One region of the Jeotgalicoccus nanhaiensis genome, then DNA from elsewhere that is predicted to be linked to it. Evidence: riboswitches for the same ligand, from Rfam matches in the RefSeq annotation. Region 1 holds a riboswitch; the other holds the start of a gene.
What was found. Region 1 has a riboswitch for thiamine pyrophosphate ahead of thiD (bifunctional hydroxymethylpyrimidine kinase/phosphomethylpyrimidine kinase). Riboswitches for the same ligand answer to the same signal wherever they lie in the genome.
Positions count from the first base shown of each region.

Region 2: linked by a shared signal. The riboswitch ahead of tenA (thiaminase II) and the one ahead of thiD (bifunctional hydroxymethylpyrimidine kinase/phosphomethylpyrimidine kinase) in region 1 are both predicted to bind thiamine pyrophosphate.

Region 1 is NZ_JADGLW010000011.1:20,647-26,515, reverse strand. It holds gene IR135_RS11070 (single-stranded DNA-binding protein) at 1-241, shown strand, start outside; gene IR135_RS11755 (LysM peptidoglycan-binding domain-containing protein) at 697-1,509, shown strand; gene IR135_RS11060 (ABC transporter ATP-binding protein) at 1,623-2,498, shown strand; gene IR135_RS11055 (ABC transporter permease) at 2,495-4,060, shown strand; TPP riboswitch at 4,103-4,202, shown strand; gene thiD (bifunctional hydroxymethylpyrimidine kinase/phosphomethylpyrimidine kinase) at 4,272-5,063, shown strand; gene thiM (hydroxyethylthiazole kinase) at 5,069-5,839, shown strand; gene thiE (thiamine phosphate synthase) at 5,832-5,869, shown strand, end outside.
Region 2 is NZ_JADGLW010000007.1:68,783-74,651, reverse strand. It holds gene IR135_RS09365 (nuclease-related domain-containing protein) at 133-1,113, opposite strand; gene IR135_RS09360 (metallophosphoesterase) at 1,268-2,086, opposite strand; gene IR135_RS09355 (hypothetical protein) at 2,256-2,438, opposite strand; gene IR135_RS09350 (hypothetical protein) at 2,557-2,739, opposite strand; gene tenA (thiaminase II) at 2,883-3,563, opposite strand; TPP riboswitch at 3,653-3,748, opposite strand; gene IR135_RS09340 (four-helix bundle copper-binding protein) at 3,839-4,165, shown strand; gene IR135_RS09335 (hypothetical protein) at 4,404-4,925, opposite strand; gene IR135_RS09330 (serine hydrolase) at 4,950-5,723, opposite strand; gene IR135_RS09325 (YsnF/AvaK domain-containing protein) at 5,840-5,869, shown strand, end outside.

The DNA of each region.
Region 1 (5,869 bases):
TAAAATCCGGGAACGCACTGATATATCAAATCCATCCCGCTTGATCGAACAGGCAGTACATCATTACAATATTAGTGAATCGCTTGGCGAAAAGTATGTACATACACTCAGCCAGGAAAAAACAGAACAGAAAACTGAAAAAGAAAAGCATATTGAAATAATTTCTAATATTGTAGATGAAAAAGAAAATGATAAAGATGAGACAGCACCTGATGATACTAAGAAAAAAATATTAGCCTGACAGATAGACCCGCCCTTTTGAACTGTGTTCTACACCCATTCATTCTCACACACATGCATACTGATGACCTGCTGCGGTTAATCAGTATGTTTTTTTGTATAAAAAAACAGATTCTTTACGTTCTTGGCATTTATGTTACAAATAACAGATTAGTCTGTTTACTTTAGCGTTTAGGTTGTTTTTACATAAACTTTACAAAAGGCGGTGCAATAACATTTTCTCGGCAGTTTTTAAATAAGCTGAAGAGACGCGGAAACTGAAAAAGAAAGAGTGTAATAAAGCGGCCAAAAGAGAAATGAGATTGTAACAAGATTGTAAAGTAAGGACAGTCTTTTTATATTGCTGTAACCTATGAAACATAATTATCCTCTATAATGTGAAACAGTGATAAAAACGTTAACGGTGCAAGCAGCCGTAAAATATAATAACAAATTTTTTTGGAGGATTATACAATTATGAAGAAAGTTTTAGCTTTAGGTGCAGCAGTCGCTGTATCAACAACGATTGCCTACAGTGCAGAAGCAGCATCTCATACAGTAGAATCAGGAGACTCTCTTTGGGCTCTTGCTGAAGAAAATAACGTGACGGTAGAATCAATTAAAAAAGAAAACAAATTAACTTCTGATGTAATCGTCCCAGGTCAGATTATTGAAATCGACGGTGAAAAAGAAGATAAAGAAGAAGTTAAAAAAGATAAAGAAGACAAAAAAGAAGAAGTTTACATAATCAAAGCAGGCGATACATTATTTGAAATCGCAGTGGAATTCGATGTAACAGTTGCAGAATTAAAAGAATGGAATAACTTATCATCAGACATTATCTTTGAAGGCAAAGAATTAATTGTTTCAGGTGATGCAGCTAAAGAAGCTGCACCAGTTGAAGAAGCACCGGCAGCAGAAGAAACATATGAAGAGCCTGCCGAAACAGAAGAGAATAACTACAGCTACCAGTCTGAAGAAGAGCCTGTACAGGAGCAGCCTGCACCAACTCCGGCTCCAAAGACTCAAAATGTCAGCACAAGCGCTAACACTAACAGCGGTTTAAACTGGGGTGCTTTAGCAGCATGTGAATCAGGCGGTAATGCGAGCGTAGTAAGTTCAAACGGTCTATACCACGGTCTTTACCAGTTTGACGCTCAAACTTGGCAGTCAGTGGGCGGATCTGGTGTAGCTTCGGATGCATCAGCAGCTGAACAGACAGAAAGAGCACAAGCTTTATATAACTCAAGAGGTTCATCACCATGGCCTGTATGCGGTGCAAGACTGTAATAACAATATAATTTTTAAAGACCGGGACAATTGTTCCGGTCTTTTTTCATTCTTAAAAACACTGTCCGATTGCGGATATGGTAAAATTAACAGAAAAACAAGGGGGCTTACTGATGCTGGAATTGAAAAATGTATCCAAACATTTTGGGAAAGTGCGTGCTGCGGAAAATCTTTCTTTCAACTTGAAAAAAGGAGAGGTTTTTGGTTTTATCGGACCAAACGGTGCCGGGAAATCGACGACGATACGGATGATTATCGGCGCCTTGAAACCCACTCAGGGAGAAATCCTCTATGCAGGAAAAAATATAAAGAAAAATAAAAAGTATATTGAAAATATCGCTTACGTTCCCGGAGATGTAAACCTGTGGGGAAACCTGACCGGAGAAGAAGTAATCAACTTTATGATGAAGACACGCGGTTATGAGAACAATGAAGAAAAGTGTCGGCTCATCGACAAATTTAAATTGGACGGCAGTAAAAAATCGAAGACTTATTCAAAGGGGAACCGGCAAAAAGTTGCATTGATCAGTGCTTTTTTAAGCGATGCGGAACTTTTAATCTTTGATGAACCGACGACGGGGCTCGATCCGCTGATGGAACGTGTTTTCCACGAGGAAGTAATACAGGCGAAAAATGCGGGGAAAACAATTCTTTTATCGAGCCATATATTATCGGAAGTGGAGAAGCTGGCTGACCGCATCGCCATTATCAGAAATGGTAAGATTATAGAATCCGGCAGTATGGCTGAACTGCGTCATATCACACGGATGGAATATATAATTGATACGGATGATGATATTACAGCCTTAAAACACCGGAGTTTTGTTCATGAATTTTCAGAATCACCCGATGGTTATCATTTATTTATCGACAATGAAAAAATCCCGGAGTTTCTGAAATATTTAAAATTATATAACTTGAAAAGTTTAACCACCGCACCACCGCGGCTGGAAGACATTTTTATGCGCTATTACGAGGATAGCCAATGACTTATTTCAATATGCTGATGAAGAATCTGAGAGTGAAATCAGCGCTTTGGATAATTGCACTGTGCGGTTTATCACTCGCAGTACCGCCGGTGTTCGAAGGGCTGTACAGTACGTCAGCAGAACGGGAAGGTATGAAAATGACAGTGGACAATCCGGCGATGATTGCGCTGATTGGTCCGGTGCCTGGCGGAGAATATACAACAGCTGTGATGTTCGGTCATCAGATGCTGATGTTCATGGCATTGTTTCACGGTCTTTTCAATCTTATAATCGCAAATGGTCTGGCCCGAAAAGCTGAGGACGCGGGATTAACCGAATATATCCTGAGCGCAGGTGTCGGCCGAAAAACTATAGTTACAGCCCAGCTGATGAACGGTGCGGTTATTAATTTGCTGGTCTTTGTTATATTAGCGGGCGGTTTAAGTTTATATAATATTGATGGCCTGTCCTTATACGGAAACTTTTATTATGCACTCGGTCTTGCCTTATTCGGTTTTTTATTTTTCGTTATAACACTGGTATTCGGAAACTTATTCGACAGCGGCGACCTGACCTTCGGCATGTCCCTTGCGCTGCTCCTGGGGTTCTACTTATACCGTGCAGTAACAGACGCTTTAGATACAACTTACTCGGTAATATCACCATATCACTGGCTGTCGCGCATTGAAGTATACGGGAGTAACTCGGGAATATGGCTGCTGCCGTTTGCTGTGATTTTAATCCTGATTGTCCTGAGCTGCGTATTATTTTTAAAGCGTGACATCGGGGACAGTTATATAAAAATAAATAAAGAAAAGAACATAAGAAAAATATCCAGCTATCCTAAACTTGCTTTTCTAAATATGCGGGTAATGATTTTCAGCTGGCTGGCCGGTCTGTTTGCCGCCGGCTTATCTTACGGCTCCATATTCGGAGATTTGGAGAGTCTGATCGGAGATAATGATATGCTCCGGGAGGCACTCGGCGACAATAATCCGGCAGTCTTCTTTATCGGCATGCTGCTGGTGATATCGGCGCTAATATCGGCTGTGCCCGCTCTGATGATTAACGGACGTATCCTCACCGAGGAGAAAAAGGGACGCCTGGAAGTGATGAATGCCGGTACGCTGAACCGGAAAGTATCGCGCGGTACTATTTTTACAACACATTATCTGTACGGTATCGGGACAGGAGTGTTATCTTTTCTCTTGACGATAGCCGGCATGTATCTTGCCAGTATAAATGTTGCGGATTTGAGTGTTTCTCTTAAAGACTTCGGTCTTGCGGCAATAAATTACTGTGCGGGTATTATATTTATAGCAGGGATATCCGCATTATTTGCGGGAATCTCCAGAAAGCTGCATACTGCAGCATGGATATATATTGCCTATATCTTTTTTGCAAACTACTTTGGCGTGCTGATAAATATCGATGAAGTGTATTTAATGCTCAGCCCGTTTTACTATTTAAGTGATATGCCTTACGAAAGCATGAATATCAGTGCTGTTTTAATTATCGCGGGCCTCGGAATTCTTTTTGCGGCAATCGGAACGTCGGTGTTCAGACGCCGCAATCTGCTTTGACGGCTAAAAGAAATATGGTACGCTTATGTCAATAAAAAGAATAGAACCCGCTGGGGGCGCCGGTACGGCTGAGATAGCGAATGCTTGTCCCTTTTCACCTGATCCAGGTTATGCTGGCGTAGGGAAGTGCAGATGATTACAGACGAAATCTCTTAATCGATCCAACCCGCTTCCCTGGAAGCGGGTTTTTTATTACAGGAGGATATATTTAATGACTTTACCTATTGGTTTAACTGTTGCAGGAACTGATCCGACAGGCGGAGCGGGAATATTTGCGGATCTTAAAGCAATGCACTCGCGGGGTGTTTACGGTATGGCTGCGGTGACTTCACTGACTGCGCAGAATACACTCGGTGTCCAGGACGTTTACAATGTGCCGGCGGATTTTATCGACAAAGAACTGAACAGCATATTTTCGGACGAAGTGCCGCATGCAATGAAGACTGGAATGGTGGCAGAGGCGGATATGATGACTGTGATTGCCGAATATATCCGGAAGTATAATATTCCGTACGTCATGGATCCGGTAATGATAGCAACGAGCGGAGACCGTCTGATGACGGACATATCGATGGCGACACTGATTGATACGCTGCTCCCGCTGTCACACATAGTAACACCGAATCTTCATGAAGCAGAAGCGATTGCGAATATGACTATCCGGACAGAAGAAGATATTCACCGGGCTCTGAAAATATTTGTTGATGAAATGGGCGCAGCCAGCGTGATTATTAAGGGCGGCCACCTGTCGGGTGATGCAACTGATTATTTATATGACGGGAAAAAAATTTCAACTTTAACAAGAGCGCGTATTGATACGGATCAGACGCACGGTACGGGCTGCACTTTCTCGGCAGTTTTAACAGCCGAGCTTGCAAAAGGCCGTACGGTCGAAGAAGCGTTCAGAACAGGTAAAGCATATATTACCAGTGCAATACAAAATTCTCCCGGTATCGGTAAAGGCAGCGGACCGGTGAATCATTTCAGCTATCAAGGAGACTGATTCAGATGATAGAAGAGTTAAGAAAAAACACACCGCTTGTAGTATGTATTACGAACGACGTCGTGAAGCCTTTTACTGCAAACAGTCTCTTAGCACTCGGAGCATCTCCGATTATGAGCGGTGAAAAAAGCGAAGCACCGGATATTTTAAAACATGCGGGAGCACTGCTTTTAAATATCGGCACGTGCACGGAAGAAAAAGTGCCGCTGTATGAAGAAATGGCACACTGTGCCAATCAGTATAATATTCCGATTGTTCTCGATCCGGTCGGTTACGGCGCATCAGTGTTTCGCAGAAATCTGACTGATAAACTGCTCAGTGAATACGACATTGCACTTGTGAAGGGGAATGCCGGGGAAATACTTGCTCTAAGCGGTAAAGAAGCGGTGTCTAAAGGCGTTGACTCCATCATAGAAGGAAATACGCTGGATATCGCAAAAGCGGCCCACAGCATGTTAAACGCCCCTGTGCTGGTTACCGGTGAGATGGATGCGTATGTAAACGAAAAACAGACAGTCATAATGCACAACGGGCATAAGTATCAGGAAGTGATTACAGGATCAGGTTGTGTGCTCGGCGCGATAACAGCAGCGTTTTTAGCGGTGGAAGAAAGTACAGAAAGTATCGTTGCTGCAGTCAGCCTGTATAACATAGCAGCTGAAAAAGCGGCAGGAGCCGCCGGCGGCCCGGGAACTTTTGCCGCTCTCCTGATCGATGAAATTTATAACTTTAAAACAGCAGATTTCAGTGTGAAAAGAGTGGATTATTATGAATAAAGACATATTGAGACTGTATCTGATTGCCTC
Region 2 (5,869 bases), on a different contig from region 1:
CTCTTCTTGTGCCACCGTCGTTTTTCGGTGGCGCGCAGTTCCTCTTCTTGTGCCACCGTCGTTTCTCGGTGGCGCGCAGTTCCTCTTCTTGTGCCGCCGTCGTTTTTCGGTGGCGCGCACAAGTAGGTAATCCTAGATTTTAATCATATGATTCTTATACCTTCTAATATATTCATGATTTTCTACCACATCTTCGTAATTTTCATAATTAAACTCATAATAAGTCGCATTCCCCGCGCCAAATCGAGTACAATATTTACTCAGCATTCTTACAATCGTACGCGGACTGACTTTGTAATCGATAAATTCCAATAAGCGTTTTCTCGTCAATTTTTCGTTCGTAAATAATGCAGTATAATCACTTAGCGCGCGAATAACATGAGATTCTTTCGTTTCTCTGGATTTGCATGCAGTACAGAAGAAATGATATGCCCATGTTTCAACCTCAAAACCCCCGCAATTCCCGCAGTACAATCCTTTACGCACTGAATCAAAATTCGCGCTCTTATCAAAAAATGGATTATCAATAATGTGTGAAGACACCGCTTCCGCAATTCGTTCCGCGTACCGGCCGGCATACTCGTTCGAAAATCTCTTTAAATAATCACGCAGCTCGGATCTCATCACCAATCTCTCACGCACATCCTGATTATCAAAATTCAGCCGGAAATCTATATGCGGAAAAACAACCTTCCCCTCTATATCAAAATTCAACCGGTGAATATACTGCAGTTTGAGCAGCTTATTCATAGCGCGTTTCAGCTGCGCCGGGGGATCATCCGGCACCTCAAAGTTTCCGGCATACCATTTTCCTCTCTCCACACGATAAAAACCCGAGTAGTTTTTTATCTCATTCACTGTTATTCCCGCATCGCTCACAATCAGAGCGTCGTACTGCGCTGTACTGTCCTCGATTCTCAAATAAATATCCCGGAAGACAAATACCGAACTGTGGCCCTCTTCATCAAACACTTCGTCATAAATACGTTCTCCCTTATAACCGCGCTCCAGCACCGACAATTTTTTCGCATCTTTTTCTTCCAGACAAAAGCGGGAACTGAGTGCTCTGTAAAATGCCAGTTCTTTACTGATTTTCCGTTCTGATATAATCATTGATTTCCTCCTTAAAAGTCCTCTCATACTATATATAGGGAAAATCAGCGATTTATTTTTATTTCGTACAAGTTATTTTAATTTCCTGGATAGATACAAAGAATTCCCAGAAAAATACAAAAACCACCGGAAAAGGTGGTTGATGGTTCTCTTATCAAATTTCTATAACCTGCAAAGCGTCCCGCATCTCGTGCACAATATCTTTTGTCCGCCATTCACGTTTATAACCGAGACAGGCACAGATGTAATCCGTACCATTTTCTTCAACCTGATGCCTAAAATGAATATGCCCCATAATACTGTAGCGGATATCATATTCTTCATAAAAGCGGTCAAAGTCCGATGTGCCGATGAAGGCGTTATAATAATCGAACAGGCGATTCGGCATCGGCACCCTGAATGCTTTGTGAGTCGCGACATGCGTCATCAGGATAATTTTTTTATCACGGACCGCTTCAAGGTCAGCTTCGGCGCGCTCCGCCATCTCTCTGGACACTTCCGGATCAGTCATTCCCCAGTTAATTTTCACTTTATCCTGCCACGTGCCACCGTAGTATTCCCGCTCGCTTAACCGTTCCAGGGAAAACCGGTCGCTTGCATACGTATAATCATACCAGGCCGGGTTCATCACGAGTGCCCAGCCGTTGCCAAGATCAATCGGCGAACCTTCTTTAAAGTATTTCGTCTCTTTAAAAAATTCATATATTTCCCGGGTGCTTTTCGCATCCCCGCTGAAGTTCCAGAAATCGTGATTACCCGGCACGAAGTAAATCGTCACACCGGTCATCTGTTCGAGCTCCTGCATAAAGCGGTAAGAGCGGACATGATCGTTTGAAATATCGCCGGCAATCAGCAGAATATCGAGCGCCTCTCTCGACACTTCGTTGGCAAGCGTAAGAGAAAAATCCTTCTGTTTCAGCGTTTCACTATTATAACGGTCAATGTGCAAATCTGAAATAACACCAATTTTCATTACTTTTTCGCTCCCGCATCAGTTTATTGATTCAATGCTACCACAACTTTTATCCTGTATAAAAAATTCCACCTGCCGCTTCTCTATAAAAACAGAATTTATAATTTTTCGATAAAATACGCTAAATCATAAAAATAGTGCCGCCTGAAACGGCAGCACTTCATAATTTTTACTGATCTTCTTCAGTTCCAGCGTCTTCAACTTCATTTTCTTCTTCGTCATCATCCGAATCATCAAGTGCATCTTCTTCGACTTCGTTCTCATCTACTTCCGTTTCATCGACACCCGTGTCGCTGCATGCCGCGAGTGCAAGCACACCAATCAGCGTTGTCACCACTGTCAATTTCTTCATGTAACCAGTCACTCTCCTTAAGTCAGATTAATACTTATATACCCTCGATGTGATAATTTAACACTGTACACGATAAAAAAGTGCCGCCGGCTTTAACCGGCGGCATTTCAAGCATTTTTTAAGCTCCATCGTCTTCTGATTCAGTATCTTCTGTTTCTGTATCTGTTTCAGTCTCTGTACTTTCTGTTTCTGTTCCTTCAGTGCCGGTTTCTTCTGTCTCTGTTCCTTCTTCAGTGTCTCCGCCGCACGCTGCTAATGCTAATACTCCGACTAAAGATCCGATTGTTAAAAGTTTCTTCATTATAGATTTCCAGCTCCTTAAAAGTAAGATAGTATTCAGACTGATTCATGGTGTTAAATCTACAATACCTCAAAGAAAAACTGACTTATACATTATTTACCGACCTTTAACAATTTTGAAAACTTATTAATAATTATAACCGTTTATACACTCACTTTAATCGGCCATTCTTCCCGGTTTTCACACATATCCCAAAACATATATTCATAGAGACTGGTCTTCACGACAATCTCTTCAAGCAGAGCCAGTTCACGTTCAGGTTTTCCTTCAGCGAGCTTATTCAAGAGGGTCATTGCCGTCCCGTTTAAACTGGTGAAATCTTCACCGGAATATGTTTCTACCCACTGCTTGTACGGATTATTTTCCTGCTCCGGATATTTATCCGACAGAGACCTGCCGATGTAATTGTAGCTCCAGGCGCAGGCGAGAAGACATGCAGCAACAGCCGCTGCATCTCCCCGCTGCGCGTGGTTCAGCATATAGCTCGTGTAAGCAGTGTTCACTGCGGATGCTTCGGTCAGAAGAAGTTCCTCTTCTGAAATACCAAACTCCGCAGCGTAACCTCTGTGCAGCTCCATTTCTCCGAAGAGCGTGCCGTGCAGCATTTCAGAAAACATATTCATCGTTTCTAGGTCCGGCGACTTCTCCGCCCCAATCGCCATCAGCCGGGAATACTCAACAAGATATACATAGTCCTGCTTCAGCCAGTGCTGAAACTTCTCCTGCTCGAGTGTTCCGTCCCCTAAACCGGTCACAAACGGATGTTCAAGATACCCGTTCCAAATACTTTCCACGCTGTCCCATAATCTGTCTGTAAACTTCATTGCCTTATCTCCTTTGTATTTCGGCCAAAGACGATAAAAACTCGAACCTTATGAGAGGCCCGGGTCAAAAAATATACAAACTTCCGCGTATATATCGACACAGACTTCCCTGCGCAGGTCCTAACCTACAGGTTCAAAGGGTCGATATTATCTCTCAGCACATCAGTGCGCCCCCAGCCGTTTATATTTGCTTTACAATTCCACTGTACTACAGTTTAAAAAATATTGCTCCGGGAATTAATAAATTGTATGAATCTTTTAAGGAGGAATTATATATGGCTCACGAACAGAATCAGCAGCTGCTTAAAACTCTGCACGAATGTATGGAAGCGTGCAATCACTGTTTCGACGCTTGCTTAAAAGAAGATGATGTAAAAATGATGGCGGACTGTATCAGAACAGACCGTGAATGTGCGGATATGTGCGCATTTTTAGAACAGGCCGTCACAAGAAATTCTCCTTTCGTTAAAGAACTTGCTGGCGTTTGTGCCACGATTTGCGAAGCGTGCGGCAAGGAATGCCAAAAGCATGACCACGATCACTGTCAGGAATGCGCCAAAGCCTGCTTTGAATGTGCGGAAGCATGCAGGGCAGCAGCGTAAAAGAAAGAAAAAGACATGCAGAAATTTTCTGCATGTCTTTTTTATGTACGGACGGTCCTAAAGGCAAAACTTTCCGTCCGGAAGTTTTTGGGAAATCCCCGTCGAAATCAGGTCATCAGCACAATTGTGTTTCGTGTCCAGCATCCGCATTCTTAAATCGTAATCAGATAAATAAACCGTAAATTGTAATCCATCAAATTATCATATAAGAAAGGAACCTGATTTCTGCCGAAAATTTTTATATCGTTTTGAGTTTTACTTCAATTGTTTCCGTACTGTTGAACTTATCGATCAGCATGGATTTGCGGTTTACCTTCACTTCAAGCGCCTCAATATATTCGAGTACTTCTTTTTCACTAATGATACCTTCTTCAACAATACCCACACCAGCTACAGTTTTAATACGCTCACGATGGTAGCCGAAAGCCGTATTATTCTGCAGATTATTGACGATATCCCGTTCCAGTTTCAGTGATTCCAGCACTTCGGATGCCGTATATTCAGCACCATCAATCGTAAGCTTCCCTGTTGTATTCTTATGATGAACAGCAGCTTTCAGCGTAATAATATCGTGTTTCAGCTGTTCAATCTTTTTAAGAGAATCTTTTACATCCGCTGCCTTGCCGTCATTCACGATACTTTCGTTATTTACGGCAACCGGCACGCGATATTCAGTATCGAATTTCGCATATTCCTTATTAAGCTGATTACGGAGATTGCTGACTGTAAAAATTGCTTCCTGCAAAGTGAGTTCTGTCATAAGTGCCTCCCTGGTTTTTAAAATTTAACTCATATACTTCTTAAATATTTTACCCATTTCATTCAGGAAATATTTGCCTTCCTGATTTGTCGGCCAGTTGTCTGAGAAAATAGAGAATATCAGCTGTTTGCCGTTCAGCTGAATCATGCCGAATTCATGCTCGAGCGCTGTCACCGATCCTGTTTTCGAGGCGATAAACTCCGCCTCATGGTCTTCATCGATATTAAAAAATCCGCCGGTTCTGTCGTTAATCTGCTGTTTTTTCATGACATCAAAGAAGTTCTGTCTGATGTCTTCCGACAGCACATCGTTTTCCTGAATTACGTACTCCATGGACGTAAACATATCAGCGGCTGATGTTGCGTTGCGCTTTCCTTCATTAATACCCGTCGTATCATAGTAATTGCGCGCGAGCGTCGTGTCGTGGAGACCGAGTGCCGTAAACCCTTCGTTAATCCGGTCGATGCCGATATTATCGATGAGCATGTTTGATGCGGTATTATCAGAAATAATAATCGCAAGCACAATCGTATCCCATAAAGTCAGGCGCTTAACGCTCTCGAGCGTATGAAGCACGCCGCAGCCTCCGACTTTCTTACCCACTGTAAGCGAAATGTCTTCGTAATTATGAAAATGCTGCTGCAGATTAATCAGCGCGATCGGCACTTTTATCGTGCTGGCTGAAGGATACACTGCATGTTCCCTATGTACATACACCTGATTATCAAATTCAATCTTATAAGAAATATCTTTTGTCGGCTGACGTTCAATCAGCGCCTGGATTTCATCTTTAAACATCTGGTCATCCCCTTTGCCCGTGTTTAAATAAAGAATATCACAACTTACTGACGGTTTGCACTTAGTCTATACGGGGAATAAAGAAATAATTACTAAAACGATGGAGGTCCGGTATTATGGGGCAAATTGAACTGATTGCGAACGAA